Linked DNA regions of Chlorobaculum tepidum TLS. The protein of the gene in region 2 interacts with the protein of the main gene of each other region in a pairwise test. Links are inferred from orthologs where the notes say so. Each region holds a gene or a part of one and is shown on either strand. Other genes may lie near its edges.

Region 1 (8,622 bases), 280 kb from region 2 along the record:
GGAGGATGGCGGCGCTGCGGTTATGCATCGTCAAATCCTGTTGAGAGTTCATCGGCCCAGGCGCGGAAGGCCTCCTCGGTCGGGAACTCCGGTACCTGGACGACGTGCAGCGTGACCCTGACGCGGCTGAAGGGAAGCGGGATTTCAAACCTATCCCAGCTTTTCAGGCGGCGGGCGTTGTCATAACTGATCTCCGCGAATACCACCGGCGTGCGGTGCTGTGCAGCGAGCCGGAGCGTGCCGTACTTGAAGCGGTGGTGCGGCCCGCGCGGCCCGTCGGGCGTCACAGCTGCCACGCCGCCGTTGCTCAGGGCTACCCCGATGCCGCGACGAACCACCTCCTTGCCCCGCGAACTCGATCCACGAATCAGGTGGAAGCCGAGCCGGTCGAGCGTGTCCGACAGAATCTGTCCATCGCCGGAGAGGCTGACGACGGCTGAAATCTCACGCTTCGGATACAACCGTCTTGCCAGCAGCCATCCGGCAATCATCTTGCCGTGCCAGAAGGCGAACATCACGCCACGCTGGTCATCCGGCAGCTTTTCTCCGGCGTACCCGACGTTGATTTTCAGCGTCGCGAAAAGGAGCTTGAGAACGCGGGGGAGCAAGCAGGTGGCGCTCTTCAGGAGAATTGGTTTCACGAAAGCCATTCAGTGGGTCAACGGTGTATCGGGAAATGGAGGCGAGGTTTTAAGAGCGGATTTTTTTATTGTTTTTGTGATCGTCGATGCATTATATACCTGCATTTGCCCGGCCCGCTCAGCCGGATGCAATTTAACAATCCACGCCGACAAACCACAGGGTGATTTGAGGCCATCACTTTATACGCAAACATGAAGGTTCTGATTATCGGAAGCGGCGCCAGGGAACATGCCATGGCCTGGGCCGTCGCGCGCAGCAGCAAGGTTTCGACCGTTTTCGTGGCCCCCGGTAACGGCGGCACGGCCACGATGGGCGGCAAGGTGCGTAACACGCCGGTTAAGGCGACCGACATCGACGCGCTGCTCGAACTGGTCGCGAAAGAGTCGATTGGTCTGACGGTGGTCGGCCCGGAGCAGCCGCTCGAAGCGGGCATCGTCAACCGGTTCCGCGAGGCGGGCTTCAAGGTGGTTGGCCCGACCGCCGAGGCAGCGCAACTGGAGACGAGCAAGGTGTTCGCCAAGGAGTTTATGAAGCGCCACGGCATTCCGACCGCTGGGTACGAGGTGTTCCGCGATTATGCGTCCGCGAAGGCGTTCCTCGAAACGTGCCCGACCTTTCCGCAAGTGATCAAGGCGAGCGGCCTCTGCGCGGGCAAGGGTGTCGTCGTTGCGATGAGCCGCGATGAGGCTCTTGAGGCGATCCACGAATTTTTCGAGTCGCGCATCTTCGGTGATGCTGCCGACGAGGTGGTGATCGAGGCGTTCCTCTCTGGCCAGGAGGCGAGTGTGTTCGCCCTGACCGATGGTCAAAATTATCAGCTCTTCCTTTCTGCGCAGGATCACAAGCGGATCGGCGAGGGCGATACCGGCAAGAACACTGGCGGCATGGGGGCCTACGCACCGGCTCCGCTGGTGACGCCGGAGGTGATGCGGCGGGTCGAGGAGGAGGTTATCCGCCCGACGCTCGCCGGGATGAGGGCCGACGGATATGCCTATACCGGTTTTCTCTACGTCGGCCTCATGATCGACAAGGGCGTGCCATCGGTGGTCGAGTACAACGCGCGGCTTGGCGATCCGGAGACGCAGGTGGTGCTGCCGATGCTGAAGAGCGACCTCTTCGACGCTCTGCTCGCGAGCGTCGAGGGCGGTCTCGAAGTCGTGCCGTTTGAGATGCAGGAGGGCGCTGCTGCGACGGTGGTGATGGCCTCGGCGGGCTATCCCGACGCATACGAGACCGGCAAGGTGATCACCATCGATCCGACAGTGAACGATATGGAGGGCGTGCTTGTTTTTCATGCCGGTACGCGCCGCGACGGCGATGCGCTGGTGACCTCCGGTGGCCGCGTGCTTTCAGTGACGGCCTGTGCCGGTTCGCTGAAAGAGGCGCTCGATCGGGTCTATCGCGCGGTGGATGCCATCGAATTCGAAGGCGCGTATTGCCGCCGCGACATTGGCGCGAAGGCGCTTTGAATCATTCGGGACATTTTTGTAGTGGGCTGTACATGAAATTACCTCGTCGCAAGTTTGAGATCATCCAGGAGCATGCCGTCAGGGATCTTCCCTACGAGTGCTGCGGCCTGCTCGTTGGCCGGAAGGTCGTTGACCATCGCGGAAACATTGACAACATCGTGGTCGAAGTCGCGCCGTGCCGGAACGTGCTCTACTACGGCAAGGAGAACGGCTTTGAAATCGCCTATAACGAATTCATCGACGTGGAGCGCGAGGCCCATAGCCTCGGTCTGGTGGTGGTCGGCTCTTATCATTCGCATATCAACTCGACTGCCGTTCCATCGAGAAACGACATCGATTTCGCCAGCGCGGGCCATTCGATGCTGATCATCTCGCTCTACGGCGGCGTGCCAAGGGAGGTCACCTCGTGGCTCCGACGCGATTCCGGCGGATTCCATCAGGAGCAGATCAAGGTAATCGCTTAAATTATGAATGAAAGAGTGAGCTCTTGTTCGCCCACTTCGTCCATCAAACCCACCGTGTTCCCTCAAAGAAGAGATGAAAATTTTTGTACATTACGCAACTGACAGTTTACCTCAAGATTTAAAAGCGGAAGACTAGTGCCAAAACGCGAGGACATCAAGTCTATTCTGGTGATTGGAGCTGGCCCGATTGTTATCGGGCAGGCGTGTGAGTTTGATTATTCAGGCACCCAGGCGTGCCGTGCGCTCAAGGAGGATGGTTACCGGGTCATTCTGGTCAACAGCAATCCCGCGACGATCATGACCGATATCGAGCTGGCCGATGCCACCTACATCGAGCCGATCACGCCCTACTATGTCACCAAGATCATCGAAAAGGAGAAGCCGGACGCGCTGCTACCGACCATGGGCGGTCAGACCGCGCTGAACACGGCGGTGAAGTTGGCCGAGTCGGGCGTGCTCGAACGCCACGGTGTCGAGCTGATCGGTGCGAAGTTCCGCGCCATCCGCAAGGCTGAGAATCGCGAGTTCTTCGGCGATGCGATGCGAAAGCTCGGCCTTGAAATGGCCAAGGGTTTCTTCGTTCGCAACGAGAAAGAGGCCAAGGAGGCGCTTGAAGAGATCGGTCTGCCGATTGTCATTCGCCCCTCTTTTACGCTCGGCGGCACGGGTGGCGGTTTCGCCGAGACCAAGGCCGACTACTACGACATGGTGCGGCGCGGTCTGGCCGAGAGCCCAATTGGCGAGGTGCTGGTCGAGGAGAGTCTGATCGGCTGGAAGGAGTACGAGCTTGAGGTGATCCGCGACCTGGCCGACAACGTCATCATCGTCTGCTCCATCGAGAACGTCGATCCGATGGGCGTGCATACCGGCGACAGCATCACGGTCGCTCCGGCGCAGACGCTCACCGACCGCCAGTATCAGGAGCTGCGTGACGCCTCGATCAAAATCATCCGCGAAATCGGCGTCGAGACCGGCGGCAGTAACATCCAGTTCGCGATCAACCCGAAGAGTGGCCGCATCGTGGTCATCGAGATGAATCCTCGCGTGTCGAGAAGCTCCGCGCTTGCCTCGAAGGCGACTGGCTTCCCGATTGCCAAGGTAGCTGCCAAGCTCGCGGTAGGCTATACGCTCGACGAGATTACCAACGACATCACCAAGACGACGCCCGCAAGCTTCGAGCCTTCGATTGACTACACCGTGGTGAAGGTGCCTCGCTGGGATTTCGAGAAGTTCAAGAATGTCGATTCGCGCCTCGGCGTGCAGATGAAGTCGGTCGGCGAGGTGATGGCTTTCGGACGCAATTTTCGCGAGGCGCTCCAGAAGTCGCTTCGCGGTCTCGAAATCGGTCGGGCCGGTCTGGGCTGCGATGGGAAGGATATCATGAACGTCATCGACATGACCCAGCAGCAGCGCAAATTCGCCAAAGAGGATCTGCTCGAAAAGATCAAGATTCCCAAGGCTGACCGGATGTTCTATCTCCGCTATGCATTCCAGGCTGGCGCAACCGTCGAGGAGATTCATCAGGCGACCGGCATCGACCCGTGGTTCCTTGACAACATCCGACAGATCGTCGAATTCGAGGACGAACTTCGACAGATGGCAGCTGGAAGCGCGGCATGACCTATCTTACCCGGATTCTCGAGACCAAGGCAAGAGAGGTTGCCGAACTGAAAAAGCTGAAACCGGAGCGCCGCTATCGTGAGGCGTGCGGCGATCTTCCGGCGACGCGCGATTTCCGCTCGGCCATTACGAGCCGTGACGGCGGCATCAATCTCATCGCTGAAGTAAAAAAGGCATCGCCCTCGCGCGGCGTGCTCGTCGAGGATTTTCGTCCGCTTGACATCGCTGCGCGCTACGCCGAACTTGGCGCGTCGGCCTTCTCCGTCCTTACCGACTCCCACTACTTTCAGGGGTCGCCAGACTACTTGAAGGCGATCACGCAGCAGTTCTCCATTCCTGTGCTCCGCAAGGAGTTCATTATCGACGAGAGCCAGATTTACGAAACCCGCCTCATGGGCGCGGATGCGGCGCTCCTCATCGTGGCGGCGCTCGAACCGTCGCAACTCCGCGACTACCTCCAGCTTTTCGCTGAACTTGGCCTGCACGCGCTGGTCGAAGTGCACGATCGCCGTGAACTTGATATTGCCATCGAGCAGGGTTCTACGATTGTCGGGGTCAACAACCGCGATCTGCGCGACTTCACCGTCGATCTCATGACCTCGGTTAACCTGAAGCGGGAGTATCCTGAAGGCGTGCTCTCCGTCGCTGAAAGCGGCCTGAAACGCCGCGACGATGTGCTGCTCATGCAGGACGCCGGCTTTGACGCTGTGCTCATCGGCGAGGGTTTGCTGGCAAGCGAGGAGTTGAGGCAGTTCTCGTGGGGTTAGGGGGAGTGGTGGACAGATAACTTCCGGAAATCTTCTCTTTTCATAGAAGACTTATAGGCCCTGTGAGACCTATAAGTCTTTTTCTTTTCTTACTCCAGCCCTTTTAATTTTTTCGCTGCGGCTACCGGATCGGGAGCGCGGAAGAAGGCGGTGCCTGCGATGAGTGCATCTGCTCCGGCATCGACTATCATCGCAGCATTCTCTTCGGTGACGCCTCCATCGACGGCAATCACCATCTCCGGATTCATCTCCATGCGCATGGCGTCGAGTTGCATGATTTTTTTGATCGCGCCGGGTATGAATTTCTGCCCGCCGAAGCCGGGGTTGACCGACATCAGGAGCACGAGATCGAGATCGGCGAGTACCGGTTCAAGCAGCGACACCGGAGTTGCGGGGTTGATTGAGACGCCAGCCTTCACCCCAAGGCTTTTGATGAGCTGGATCGTGCGGTGCAGGTGCGGGCAGGCTTCGAGGTGCACGGTAATCTGGTCGGAACCGGCCTTGGCGAAATCTTCGATATACTTGTCGGGGTCGACGATCATCAGGTGAGTATCAATCACTATGCTGGTGCACTGTTTAATCGCCTGCACGATGAAAGAGCCGAAGGTGATGTTGGGCACGAAAATGCCATCCATCACATCGCAGTGCATCCAGTCGGCACCGGCCTTTTCAGCAAGCTCGACCGAGGCTTTCAGGTTCGTGAAGTCTGCGGAGAGGATCGACGGGGCAAGCAGTGTGGTTTTTCCGGGCATAGATTCAAAATGTTAAGCGTGAATGAATTCGGTTAAAACGTTTCTCCGATTCCAAAGTTAAAGGTGAAATCGGTCAGTTTCGTCTGTGAGAAGCGCCACGGCTGCGGATTGGCGGGGTCGTGCAGCTTCCAGGCGAAGTCGAACCGGAACGGCCCGATTGGCGAACCGATGCGCAGCCCCGCGCCCCAGTCCCAGGCGAAGTCTTGCGTGAGCGAGCGGAGCGAGAAGGCGTAGGGGCCGGTTCTGTCCCAGATGTTGCCTGCGTCGGTAAAGAGCGCGATGCCCGACTCCTGGCCGAAGACCTTGAAAAACTGTATCCGGTATTCGAGGCCGAGTTCGGCCTTGATATCCGCGCCGAAGTTGGAGACTGCCGCGTTCGGGCAGCTTCCGGGGCCGAGCGTTCCGAAGACCCAGCCGCGCATACTGTTCGACCCGCCCGCGTAAAAGCGGTGATCTTCCGGCGTCGTATCGGCCTTGCCGTACGGGCTCATCCAGCCGAGGGCGATTCTGGCCGCCACCTGTCGTTTGGGTGAAAGATTTTTGGTGACGGCCAGTTGCGTGTCGAGCTTCACGTACTGGTTGTAGGGCGTTCCGAAAATCTGCGGATCAGAGTCGGTAAATCCGGCGTAGGACTTTTTATCGATGTACTTGTCGATCAGCCACAACAAGCTGCCCGACTCCTCCGCCGTCACCGAGAAGTTCCATATGGGCGACCTTTTCGACCGCGTGGATTTTTCGCGGTTCGACAGGCTATAACGAAGCCTGAAGGTTTGGTTCAGCCGGGTCTGGAGCAGGCTGTCGAGGCCGCGGTTAACCGCTACCGGATCGGCGGGATTGATGCCGATGTTTTGAGCCAAATCGTTCTTGAAGAGTTGCTGGAAACCGCGCAGCGAATCCTTGCGGGCCACTTCGAGTTCGAAGAAATCGAAGTCTAGTTTTGAAACTCTGGTCGGGCGGGTGCTGTAGGTTGCGCGAATCAGCTCCCTTTTGCTGTCGAGCAGCACCGGCAGTTTTGATTGCGCATATTCGACGGTTCCGTTGTAGTACGACCCCTGTTTACCAAGCCTCGGAATGACGAGGTCCGCCTTGATATTGAATTCATAGGGAATGAGCTTGTCGTACTGGTCGGCGCTGAGGCTGGAGAGAACGTTGGTGTCCGAGGAGAGCTGCCTGCCGTAGTTGGTCGAAAGTTTCAGCTGCTGGCCGGCGCCGAACAGGTTTCGGTTCTCATAGGAAAGCGCGCCGCCCACAAACAGGGAGCCGTAGCGATTGTCAACCAGCAGTTTGGGTTCGATCTGGTGCTTGGGAGCGGGGTCGAGATCGATGGTTATGGGAATCGCTCCGGCGCGTGCGGCATCTTTCTGCATCGAGATGGATGAGAATAGATTGGTCGATCCGAAATTTTCAAGCGTTCTCTGTTCAAGTGACTGGCGGGTCAGGGCACCCTGCTTCCAGGCGATGGCCGACGAGAACACCTTCGGCGAGAACTTCTGGTGGCCGTAAATGGTGACCGAAACGTTGTCCCGCACGAATGTCTTCGCGATTGCCGGGTTGTCTTTCTTCAGGGGATCGTGGACGAATACCTTTACCGGGCCGTAGGCGTAGCGTCCGGGGAGGCTGATGTCGAACCGTACTCCAGCATGAAGGCCAAGGGTATCGACCGTGATCCTGATGCTGTCGGGATGAAAAAAGGTATAACCGTGCTCCCGGAAAAAATCGAGGGTACGATCCCGTTCCTCGATCAGCTTTTCAACGCTGAATATCTGCTGGAGTTTCAGGAGGCTTTTTTTGAGGTAACGAGAGCGGAGATTTTCAGGTATGGAGTCCAGACCCGCGTAGCTGAGCGAATCGAGAAGGGTTGGCTGGTTTTCCCTGATCCGGATGGTGATACTCACATCACCGTTTTTGCTCCGTTTGACGGTGGGTTCGACATCGGCGAAGAAATAGCCTTTGAAGGTGTAAAGCTTGCGGATAAGGCTGATGTCTTTCTCGAAATCGTCGGCGATGAATGGTCTTCGTGCACCTGCAAAAAGCCCGGTGCCAAAGAATGAGTTGCGCGTTGAGGTGGACATGACCTCCCTGATCTCTTCGGTCGTCAGGGCTTTGTTGCCGGTGATTTTGATGCTTTTGACCTCCGGGAACACCGCAGGTTTGCCGTTTGCAGAGGACGAACTTTCTTTAGCCCTTAGCACCCCCGGTATGGAGAGAACGAGAAGCAGCCAGACTGTCATTGCCGCCCGAAGACGGCGGGAGATCATCCTCAAAAAAAAAACATCGTGCTCCGTTCTCCTCAGTTCAGAGGTTCTTCATCGCTGTAACCGAAATCTTCGTCAGTGGGGTAGTCAGGCCAGATCTCTTCAAGTGTTTCGTACAGCTCGTCGCTGTCGGGAAGATTTTCAAGATTTTCGATTACCTGCTGCGGTGCGCCTGTTCTGTTGGCGTAATCGATCAGCTCATCCTTGGTGACAGGCCAGGGAGCATCGGCAATATATCGGGCAAGATCGAGATTCCAATACATACTGACGGTAAATGGTTGATTCTGGGATGGGAAAAAGACTGTCGTGTTTTACGGCTGTTGTTGATACCTGTTTTTCCGTGTGATCGCTCGTTATGCCGTATCAGATGATGATCGGAAGAGAGCGACAATCGGAGAACTCGGTCTGAACAGACCTCACTCAGACGCTCATGTTTCAAAGTTAGCCGTTGCGGATCCACTACTTACATGGTTATCGGGGAAGCTGCAATCCTTTGTCTTAAAAGGCATTGGGGTTTTGACTCCCAAATAACAGCGTGGTTCCGATTAGGCTCACGAAATATAAAAAAAGATTTTTTGAATAATCAACGGCTAATGGGCCTCCAGCCAGTTTTTTCCGGAGCCGGTATCCACCTCCACAGGAACGTTCTTCAG
Region 2 (8,693 bases):
CGGGCACATTTGACGCCGTCGTCTGTTTTGACGTCCTGATCCACTACCCGGCGGAAGGATTTGCCCATGCATTCAGCAACCTGGCGGGCCTCACCAAAGGACCAATCATCTTCACCTACGCCCCGTTCAACAACATCCTCGCCTTCCAGCACTGGATCGGCGGCTTCTTCCCGAAAAAAGAGCGCCGCACCACCATCCAGATGATCAAGGACAAGGAGATGCAGCGGGTGCTCAGTGAACTCGGCCTCAAGATCGTCAGCCAGCAAAAGATAAGCTTCGGCTTTTACCACACGATGCTGATGCACGTGGCTCGCCGCTGAACGGCGCGGATGCTGAATTCTGGCTCAGGAATTTTAGGGAATAAGTTGTAAATTAAAAATTCAAGAATTTTTTACAGCGCACACAGCGTTGCATAACAAGCGTGTAACCACATGCCGATCCAGTCGAATTTGTACACAACAATCTATCCGGAGGGTGGAAACAGATGAAAATTCTGATGATTCAGCCGAATTATCACTCAGGCGGCGCCGAAATTGCAGGCAACTGGACGCCAAGCTGGGTTGCCTACATCGGCGGTGCGTTGAAGCAGGCTGGCTTCAATCAGGTAAAGTTTGTGGATGCAATGGCTGACGACCTGCCGGACGAGACCATTGAAGAGATCATCCGCAAAAACCAGCCGGATGTGGTAATGACCACCAATATCACCCCGTCGATCTTCAAGGCGCAGGACATCATGAAGATCGCCAAGAAGGTCAACAAGAATATCCGCACCATCATGGGCGGCATTCACTCCACCTTCATGTACCCGCAGGTGCTCACCGAAGCCCCGGAGACCGATTACGTCGTTCGCGGCGAAGGCGAAGAGGTGACCGTCAACCTCATGAAGGCGATCGCGGCAGGGAACGACAAAGAGACACGCTCCGAAATCACCGGCATCGCCTATATCGATGAGAACGGTAAAGTATTCGCGACGGCGGCCCACCCGGTCATCGAAGACCTCGACACCCTGTCACCGGACTGGAGCCTCTACGACTGGGACAAGTACATCTACACCCCTCTGAACTGCCGTCTGGCCGTACCGAACTTCGCCAGAGGCTGCCCCTTCACCTGCACCTTCTGCTCGCAGTGGCAGTTCTGGCGCCGGTACCGCGCCCGCAGCCCGAAGAACTTCGTGGACGAAATCGAGATTCTGGTCAAGAAATACAAAGTAGGCTTCTTCATTCTCGCCGACGAAGAGCCGACCATTAACAAGCAGAAGTTCGTTTCGCTCTGCCAAGAACTGATCGACCGCAAGCTCGACGTCACTTGGGGCATCAACACCCGTGTGACCGACATCATGCGTGACGAAGACCTCCTGCCGTTCTACCGCAAGGCCGGCTTGGTGCACGTCTCTCTCGGCACCGAGGCCGCGAGCCAGATGAACCTGAACCGCTTCCGCAAGGAAACCACCATCGAAGAGAACAAGTACGCCATCAAGCTGCTCCAGAAAAACGGCATCGTAGCGGAAGCGCAGTTCGTGATGGGTCTCGAGCACGAAACTCCAGAGACCATCGAAGAGACCTACCAGCTCTGCAAGGACTGGGATCCCGACATGGCCAACTGGACGATCTACACGCCGTGGCCCTTCTCCGACCTCTTCAAGGAGCTTGGCGACCGCGTCGAAGTGCGTGACTACTCTCGCTACAACTTCGTCTCGCCGATCATCAAGCCAGACAACATGGAACGCGAGGACGTGCTCAAGGGCGTGCTGAAATCGTACGGTCGCTTTTACGCTCGCAAGACCTTCTTCAGCTACCCGTGGATCAAGGATCCGTATGTGCGCAAGTACATGCTCGGCTGCCTAAAAGCGTTCGCGAAGACTACGCTCACCAAGCGTTTCTACGACATCGACCGCGTCAAGACCAAGAACCGCAAGATCGAGATCGACCTCGGTTTCGACCAGTCGCGAATCCTGACGCAGGAAGAGGCGAAGAACCTGAAAGAGCGGAGGCCAGAAATGATCGCCGACATGAGCTTCGGTCTCAAGGAAGCCGGCTACCAGCGAGAGCACGACGAACACAACTGGGACGAGTTCGACGAATCAACGATCAGGGATCGTACATCCAGCACCGTCCGCAACTGCTGATCGTCAGCGACAACATCAACAGAAAACCCTCCGAACTCCGGGGGGTTTCTGTTTTTCTGATTCTCCCCTCTCTCAATCATACCAGAACGAACAGGCGACAGAAAGAGATTTCATAGTGGCAAGGATATACTCAAGACCTTCACGACGTTTTTCAACAAACACTACCTGCTCATGGAGATGCGACGGTTGGGAACGACGGATATGGAGCTCACGCCGGTCGGGTTCGGCTGCTGGGCTATCGGAGGCGCGAACTGAGCTTATGGCTGGGGAGCGCAGAGCGACCGTGACGCCATCGAGGCGATTGAGAAAGCTGTGGAGCGTGGCATCAACTGGATCGATACGGCGGCGGTGTACGGCCTCGGCCACGCCGAGGAGCTTGTAGGCAAAGCGCTGCGAGGTCTTTGCGAGAAGCCGCTGGTATTCACCAAGTGCGGGCTTGTGTGGGACGAGAACCGCGCCATCGGCGTCATCGTCTATTCGCCAATGCTTTCAGGAATGCTCACCGGCGCGATGACGCGCGAGCGGGCGCTGAACCTTCCTGCGGACGACTGGCAGCGCAACGCTTAAGCTCACCTGTCGTTATGGAGCGTAGCGGAATAGCGGTCAGGTGGAGCGCCTTGTTAGCTTTTACTGAGCATCTTTTGGGCCAATATGCCAAATGCTTCCGTCAGAGTAGGGTGCGGATGTATTGTTTCGGCGACATTTTTGAGAATTAATCGATTTGCTATAATCAATGAGGCTTCTCCTGCCAACGATGATGCGTTATTCATGCAAATGTGGACGCCTATAATTTCCGAGTTTTTTTTGTTGACCACATACTTCAGATAGCCAAAAGGCGAATTCATAACTTGAGCAGCTGCGTCAATTTTGTAATCATACACACCGGTAATAATATCATACCCTTCTTGAACGGCCTGAGCCTCTGTAAACCCTGCTGCAACAATCTCCGGCTCAGAGAATAGTACCCAGGTGTTTTTGGAAAAATCGACTTTCTGATTATTTCCCGCTGAAATATTTGCTGATGCTATATGAGCTTCATAGGTGGCAGTATGAGCAAATTTCGGCCCATGAGTGACATCGCCTGTAGCATAAATACCCTTCACGGAAGTTTCAAGATATTCATCAACGATGATCCCTTTTCGGTCGTATTTTATATCAGTCGAATCTAAATTGAGAGATTCAATATTCGGTACTTTTCCTGTAACTACAAGCACATCCTCGAAATTTTCTTTGTGCTCAGAGCCATTTGCATCTGTGAATGTCACATCAAAATGCCCATCGGACTTATTGATTTCCTGCACTTGGGATGAGGTGTAAATGTTGACTCCTAAGCTAGAAAGCTGATTGCTAATGATTGAGACAAACTCTGTCTCAACAACGCCATACAGAATGCTATCAAGCAGTTCAATGATTGTGCATTTCGTGCCTAACTTGGTAAGCATTTGAGCCAATTCAATACCGATTGGCCCCCCTCCGATAATAAGTAGTGATTCGGGAAGTTTATCTTGCGAAAAAAGTACTTCGCTTGTCAACACATCTTGAACACCATTGCCCTTGAAGGGAGGTATGAAAGAGTGAGACCCCGTGGCTATAATGGCCTTATTGAAGGTATATTTTTCTTTTCGTCCGGTATCTTTTTCGTTGATAACCAATTCATTATTAGAAACAAATTTGGCATGACCAGCAACAAACCTTAGATTTGACAAATGCTTTAACATTTGCATCGCTGCACCAGATCGTTGACTGAGAATGGTCTGCATTTTACGCATAATCTCATTCCACGCCGCTTCTCTGTCCTCTGGTGACAGAGCCTCCTGAGCAGAGTATTTGAGCTTAACAGCATACTCATCCGCCCAATGCCGGATAATCTTGGACGGAATGCAACCGACAAACAAACATGCACCTCCAAGTTTTCCAGATTCTTCAACAAGTAAAACGGTTTTGCCTTGAGAAGCTAACTGCATAGCGGCCGGGGTTCCACCAGGGCCACCTCCAATTATGATAACATCGAATTTAGTGCTCATAATAAGTCTCCTTTGAATAGTAAAAGCTAACGTTTGACAATATGAAACGGCTGGTTTTTTAGGCTACGTTCTTGTCCACCGATAAGAAAGTTGGCGCGAGAACCAAACCATCGCAAACCACTGAACCCTAACTGTTTTATATTGTGTGTTGTGTGCTTGGCGTTATTAATTTCAGTTTTTATTTTGCATTTTTAAAGGCTTTCAATCCTGCAAATTGAGCTGATTTACCCAATTCATTTTCAATCCGCATAAGTTGATTGAATTTTTCTATTCTTTCTCCTCGACAACCACTACCACTCTTAAGATGTCCAGCATTAATTCCTACTGTCAAATCGGCAATAAAACTATCAACCGTTTCTCCACTCCGATGGGAAACAAAACAATTATATGAATTTTTATATGCAAGTTCAATCGTTTCTAAAGTCTCTGTCACAGTACCTATTTGATTCAATTTTATCAGGATAGAATTTGCAACGCCTTTATTTATACCATTTAATAAAATTGATTTATTAGTACAGAACAAATCATCGCCAACAATCTCGATTTTGTTTCCGATTACATCTGTAAGATTTTTCCAACCTTCCCAGTCATTTTCAGCCATTCCATCTTCTAGTAATACAATTGGGTATTGATTTACCCAGCTTTCCCACAATTTCACCATTTCATCACTGGAAACCAATTTCTGAGTACTTTTAAAGAATTTGTATTTCCCATTTTCCCACATTTCACTTGAAGCCGGGTCAAGACAAATACTAACATCTACACTTGGCTTATAACCAGCTTTAGTAATCCCTTCTAATATCATTTCAACGGCTTGTTCATTGGATTTTAAGTCTGGAGCAAAACCGCCTTCATCTCCAACGCCAGTGCTTAATCCTTTTAACTTTAATACAGCTTTCAAGGCGTGAAAAACTTCTTCGCCCATACGGATTGATTCTCTAAACGATGGAGCGTTATGTGGAGCAATCATAAATTCCTGAAAGTCTATTGTATTGTCTGCATGTTTACCTCCATTGATGACATTCATACAGGGAACAGGCATAATGTGAGCATTACTGCCGCCTAAATATTGATATAGCGGAGTACGTGAACTTTGCGCTTTTGCACGGGCAAAAGCCATTGAAACACCAAGTATCGCATTAGCCCCTAGTTTAGATTTGTTATTAGTTTCGTCAAGTTCAATAAGAAAATAGTCCAATTCTCGTTGATTGGTAAAGTGTTTATTCTCAATGGCTTTTGCAATGGCTGAATTAACATTCTCGACAGCTTTTAAAACACCTTTACCGCCATAGCGCTTTTTGTCGCCATCTCTAAGTTCTGTTGCTTCTCTTTCTCCCGTTGATGCTCCACTTGGAACCATTGCACGAGAAATAGTACCGTCTTCAAGTTTTAAATTCACTTCAACGGTTGGGTTTCCTCTCGAATCGAGAATCTCGATAGCATTAACATTTTGAATTTTCATAACTTATTTCCTCCATTTTTTTAAAAAAAATTTTCAATCAATTTACAAAAATTAAGATGTTCAATCAATTTACAAAAATTAAGATGATGATGCGTATGTTTCTTCACCTTGCACACAATGTTTAACTCACTGGCTTGTCCATGTGTAGTGGCTTGTTGATATGCCCCTGGAAAGTGGGGGTGGTATAAGGCCACCTCTAAAAAGTCGGCAATAATATAAAGCGTTGAAATATATTGACGTAGCTGCGATATAAGTCTTGAAATATCCGTATGTTGACGTAGTACCTATCAACCCGACTGCGCTGCTATGAAAAACATCAACCCGCCTGGCTTTTTTGATGAGCATTTTCTGCTCGAACGCCTCACCAAACTCAAGGATCCGCTCGTCAAACTTGAAGCGCATATCGACTGGCAACTTTTTGCTCCCATTCTCGAAGTAGCTTTCAGCAAGCCAGCCAATCGCAAGAACATGGGTCGCCCACCGTTCGACCGGTTGATGATGTTCAAACTCCTCATTCTCCAGAGCCTGTACAACCTTTCCGACGACCAGATGGAGTACCAGATCACCGACCGTTTGAGCTTCAAGCGATTCCTTGGCCTGAAAGCGAGCGACAAGGTTCCGGACAGCAAAACCATCTGGAAATTCCGGGAAACCCTTATTCAGGAAGAACTTATCGAGGCGTTGTTTTTCCGCTTCAATCAGGCGCTCGATGAGCAGTGTATCTTTGCTCGAAACGGACAACTGGTCGATGCCAGCATTGTCGAGGTGCCGCGCCAGCGCAACAGCCGCGACCAAAACGCTCAGATCAAGCAGGGCCAGACGCCGGAAGCCTGGAAACAGAAGCCCAACAAGCTGCGCCAGAAAGATGTCGATGCCCGGTGGTTGAAGAAAACCATGTCAAGGTCGATAAAGGCACCAAACTCATCAACAACTGGATGGTAACGCCCGCCTGCAAGCACGATTCCCAAGAGCTGGAAGCGCTGCTCGAAAAACAAGATATGGGCCAGCCGCTGTACGGCGACAGCGCCTATGTCGGACAGCAAGCTATTATCGACGAGTGTGAAATGACCAATGAAGTCCACGAAAAAGGAACGAAAGGCCATCCGCTGACCGAAGAGCAAAAAGCCTCGAATCGGGTGAAATCAAAGAGCCGTGCGCGAGTCGAGCATGTGTTTGGCTTCATGACCAACTCGATGAAAGCGATGTATGTCAGAACGATCGGCTCTGTGCGGGCCGTTGCAAAGATCGGTCTGACGAACCTGACCCTACAACCTGATGCGCTGCACGCAGCTCAACAAAAAAGTGCACAACGTCTTTCTCTGGGGATAACTACGCCCTGTCGCGGCTGAAAAGCTGTTTACAGGGACAATACTGTCAATAAATAACTGCTTTGCAGGGCAGAATGGCCCTGTTTCGTTGAAATACAAAACCGGGAATATTTCAGATCACCCTTTTTAGAGGTGCCCATAATTCTCCTTTGACTGCGGCGAAGCCTTGCTTCGCTCTGTCCGTCATAACGAGCAAGCTGTGCGGCGCAAACTACGCTCCGCTTCGTTTGCGCCCAAACAAGCGCCTTGTTATGCGCTGTGTTCACGGAGTACCTGAGCATGCGTGCCACCTTTCCAGCCAGTATTTGATATTTTTACGAAATCTGTATGTTTGCAGTTTTCTCAATATAACTTAAACACCAAAGTGAACCCATGTTTAGTTTTTTTCTTAAAATTTAAGTTTTACGGGTTATCTGGTGTTTCTTCTCTCACTCCATACTCCAAAATACGCATAATATATTTATCAAGGCAATTGAGGGAAAAAAGTAAAAAACTATTTTTAGTAGGTTCTAAACTAGCAAAATATATTTTTCATGTTTCATCATTTTTTTCTTTTTTGACTTCAATGTTCAATGCCTCAAACAACGTCAGTATATTCTCATCTAATTCTGCATTACCCATGACAATCGTGTCTGTATGGATAGAAAGCAGATAGGCAACCAGCCTGAAAGCCTTGCCTTTGGGTGCTATAACTGCGGAATTTTTGACAAATTCCTTGCTGATTTGCTTATTATCTGCTTCAATATGCGTGATCTCCAACCATGCCGTTTGACCGAAGTGTATGCTCAGGTGTTTTTTGTCTTTATCCAGAAGCCTGACAACAGTCCTGTAGGGTGGATGATCGGGCTCATAATGGATGGTCACCGCTTCGAGTGTGTTTATCTCTTCATGCAACCTGTTGACCACTTCATCAATGCTTTTGTGTGCTTTTGCCGTAGCGACTTCTGCAATACTCAACTCGATATCGGCAAAATAGACGCTGCCCGATTTTCGTACATTTAATCGTTTGATATTAGTAATATCCGGCTCTGCCATGACGATGTTACGGATGGTATCGTTCATCTCTATGTCGGCTGCATCAAGCAAGGAAAGCAATCCCTCTTTTAGTACATCATAAGCGCCCTTTAGAATCATCAGTACAATGATGATCACCGAGACTTCCTGAGCATATGGGACCTTGTAATGATGGGCTACCAGACCGATGACGACGATCATCCCCGCTCCGATGTCTCCCAGCCAGTTTACCGCATCAGCTTTGACACCAGGCGATCCGAGCCGTTGTGCTGCTTTGAGCTCGAAAAAGTAGAAAGTGTACTGTATAAAGACAATCGCCAAAATGAAGCCAATCGTGGTCCAGATTGCTTCTGGAGTTTTGATACCTGCTTCAAAAAAGACCGAATGGATGATCTCATACCCTGCGTAGAGTATCCCCAAACCACCAAGGACTGCCGCCATATCTTCAAGTTTGTGCAAACCGTAGGGGAAGCGCTCGGATTTATGAGCGGCAAAAAAAAGCGCAAGGAAGATGAGCAGCGCCCCGAACACATCGGAGATGGAGTGTATACCGTCCGCGACAACGAGTGTGGAACCCATCATCCATCCCCATCCCAGTTTGGCCACTGCCAGCGTAGCATTGAGCAGTGTGGAAAAAAAGAGCCAGCGCTGTTTCTCGTCGGTTCTGCGTATATGGATGATCATTTTCTTTTCCACTTTATTTTAGGCATCCTTTCATGGCGGCCTCTGAGCCGTGATAT

Evidence for each region.
Region 1: the proteins of eno (region 2) and rpe interact in binary tests that used the Escherichia coli proteins (3 or more experiments, as listed by UniProt). The link is inferred for Chlorobaculum tepidum TLS from one-to-one orthologs.

What each region holds. Positions count from the first base shown.
Region 1 is NC_002932.3:1,578,185-1,586,806, reverse strand. The notes cover bases 3,884-6,695. They hold rpe (ribulose-phosphate 3-epimerase), read right to left. Parts: upstream 5,715-6,695; coding sequence 5,052-5,714; downstream 3,884-5,051. Other genes in these bases: AYT24_RS07525 (BamA/TamA family outer membrane protein), read right to left, coding at 5,747-6,695; trpC (indole-3-glycerol phosphate synthase TrpC), read left to right, coding at 4,192-4,962; carB (carbamoyl-phosphate synthase large subunit), read left to right, coding at 3,884-4,195. Also shown: lpxK (tetraacyldisaccharide 4'-kinase), read right to left, coding at 1-28; AYT24_RS07555 (DUF374 domain-containing protein), read right to left, coding at 21-650; purD (phosphoribosylamine--glycine ligase), read left to right, coding at 834-2,111; AYT24_RS07545 (Mov34/MPN/PAD-1 family protein), read left to right, coding at 2,144-2,575; more of carB, read left to right, coding at 2,711-3,883; more of AYT24_RS07525, read right to left, coding at 6,696-7,972; AYT24_RS07520 (DUF2795 domain-containing protein), read right to left, coding at 8,005-8,232; polA (DNA polymerase I), read right to left, coding at 8,560-8,622. UniProt on the Escherichia coli protein: Catalyzes the reversible epimerization of D-ribulose 5-phosphate to D-xylulose 5-phosphate.
Region 2 is NC_002932.3:1,855,329-1,864,021, forward strand. Bases 3,470-6,352 are described here. They hold eno (phosphopyruvate hydratase), read right to left. Parts: upstream 5,612-6,352; coding sequence 4,328-5,611; downstream 3,470-4,327. Other genes in these bases: AYT24_RS08860 (dihydrolipoyl dehydrogenase family protein), read right to left, coding at 3,470-4,149. Also shown: bchM (magnesium protoporphyrin IX methyltransferase), read left to right, coding at 1-320; bchE (magnesium-protoporphyrin IX monomethyl ester anaerobic oxidative cyclase), read left to right, coding at 485-2,125; more of AYT24_RS08860, read right to left, coding at 2,746-3,469; AYT24_RS08875 (cation diffusion facilitator family transporter), read right to left, coding at 7,471-8,649. UniProt on the Escherichia coli protein: Catalyzes the reversible conversion of 2-phosphoglycerate (2-PG) into phosphoenolpyruvate (PEP). It is essential for the degradation of carbohydrates via glycolysis.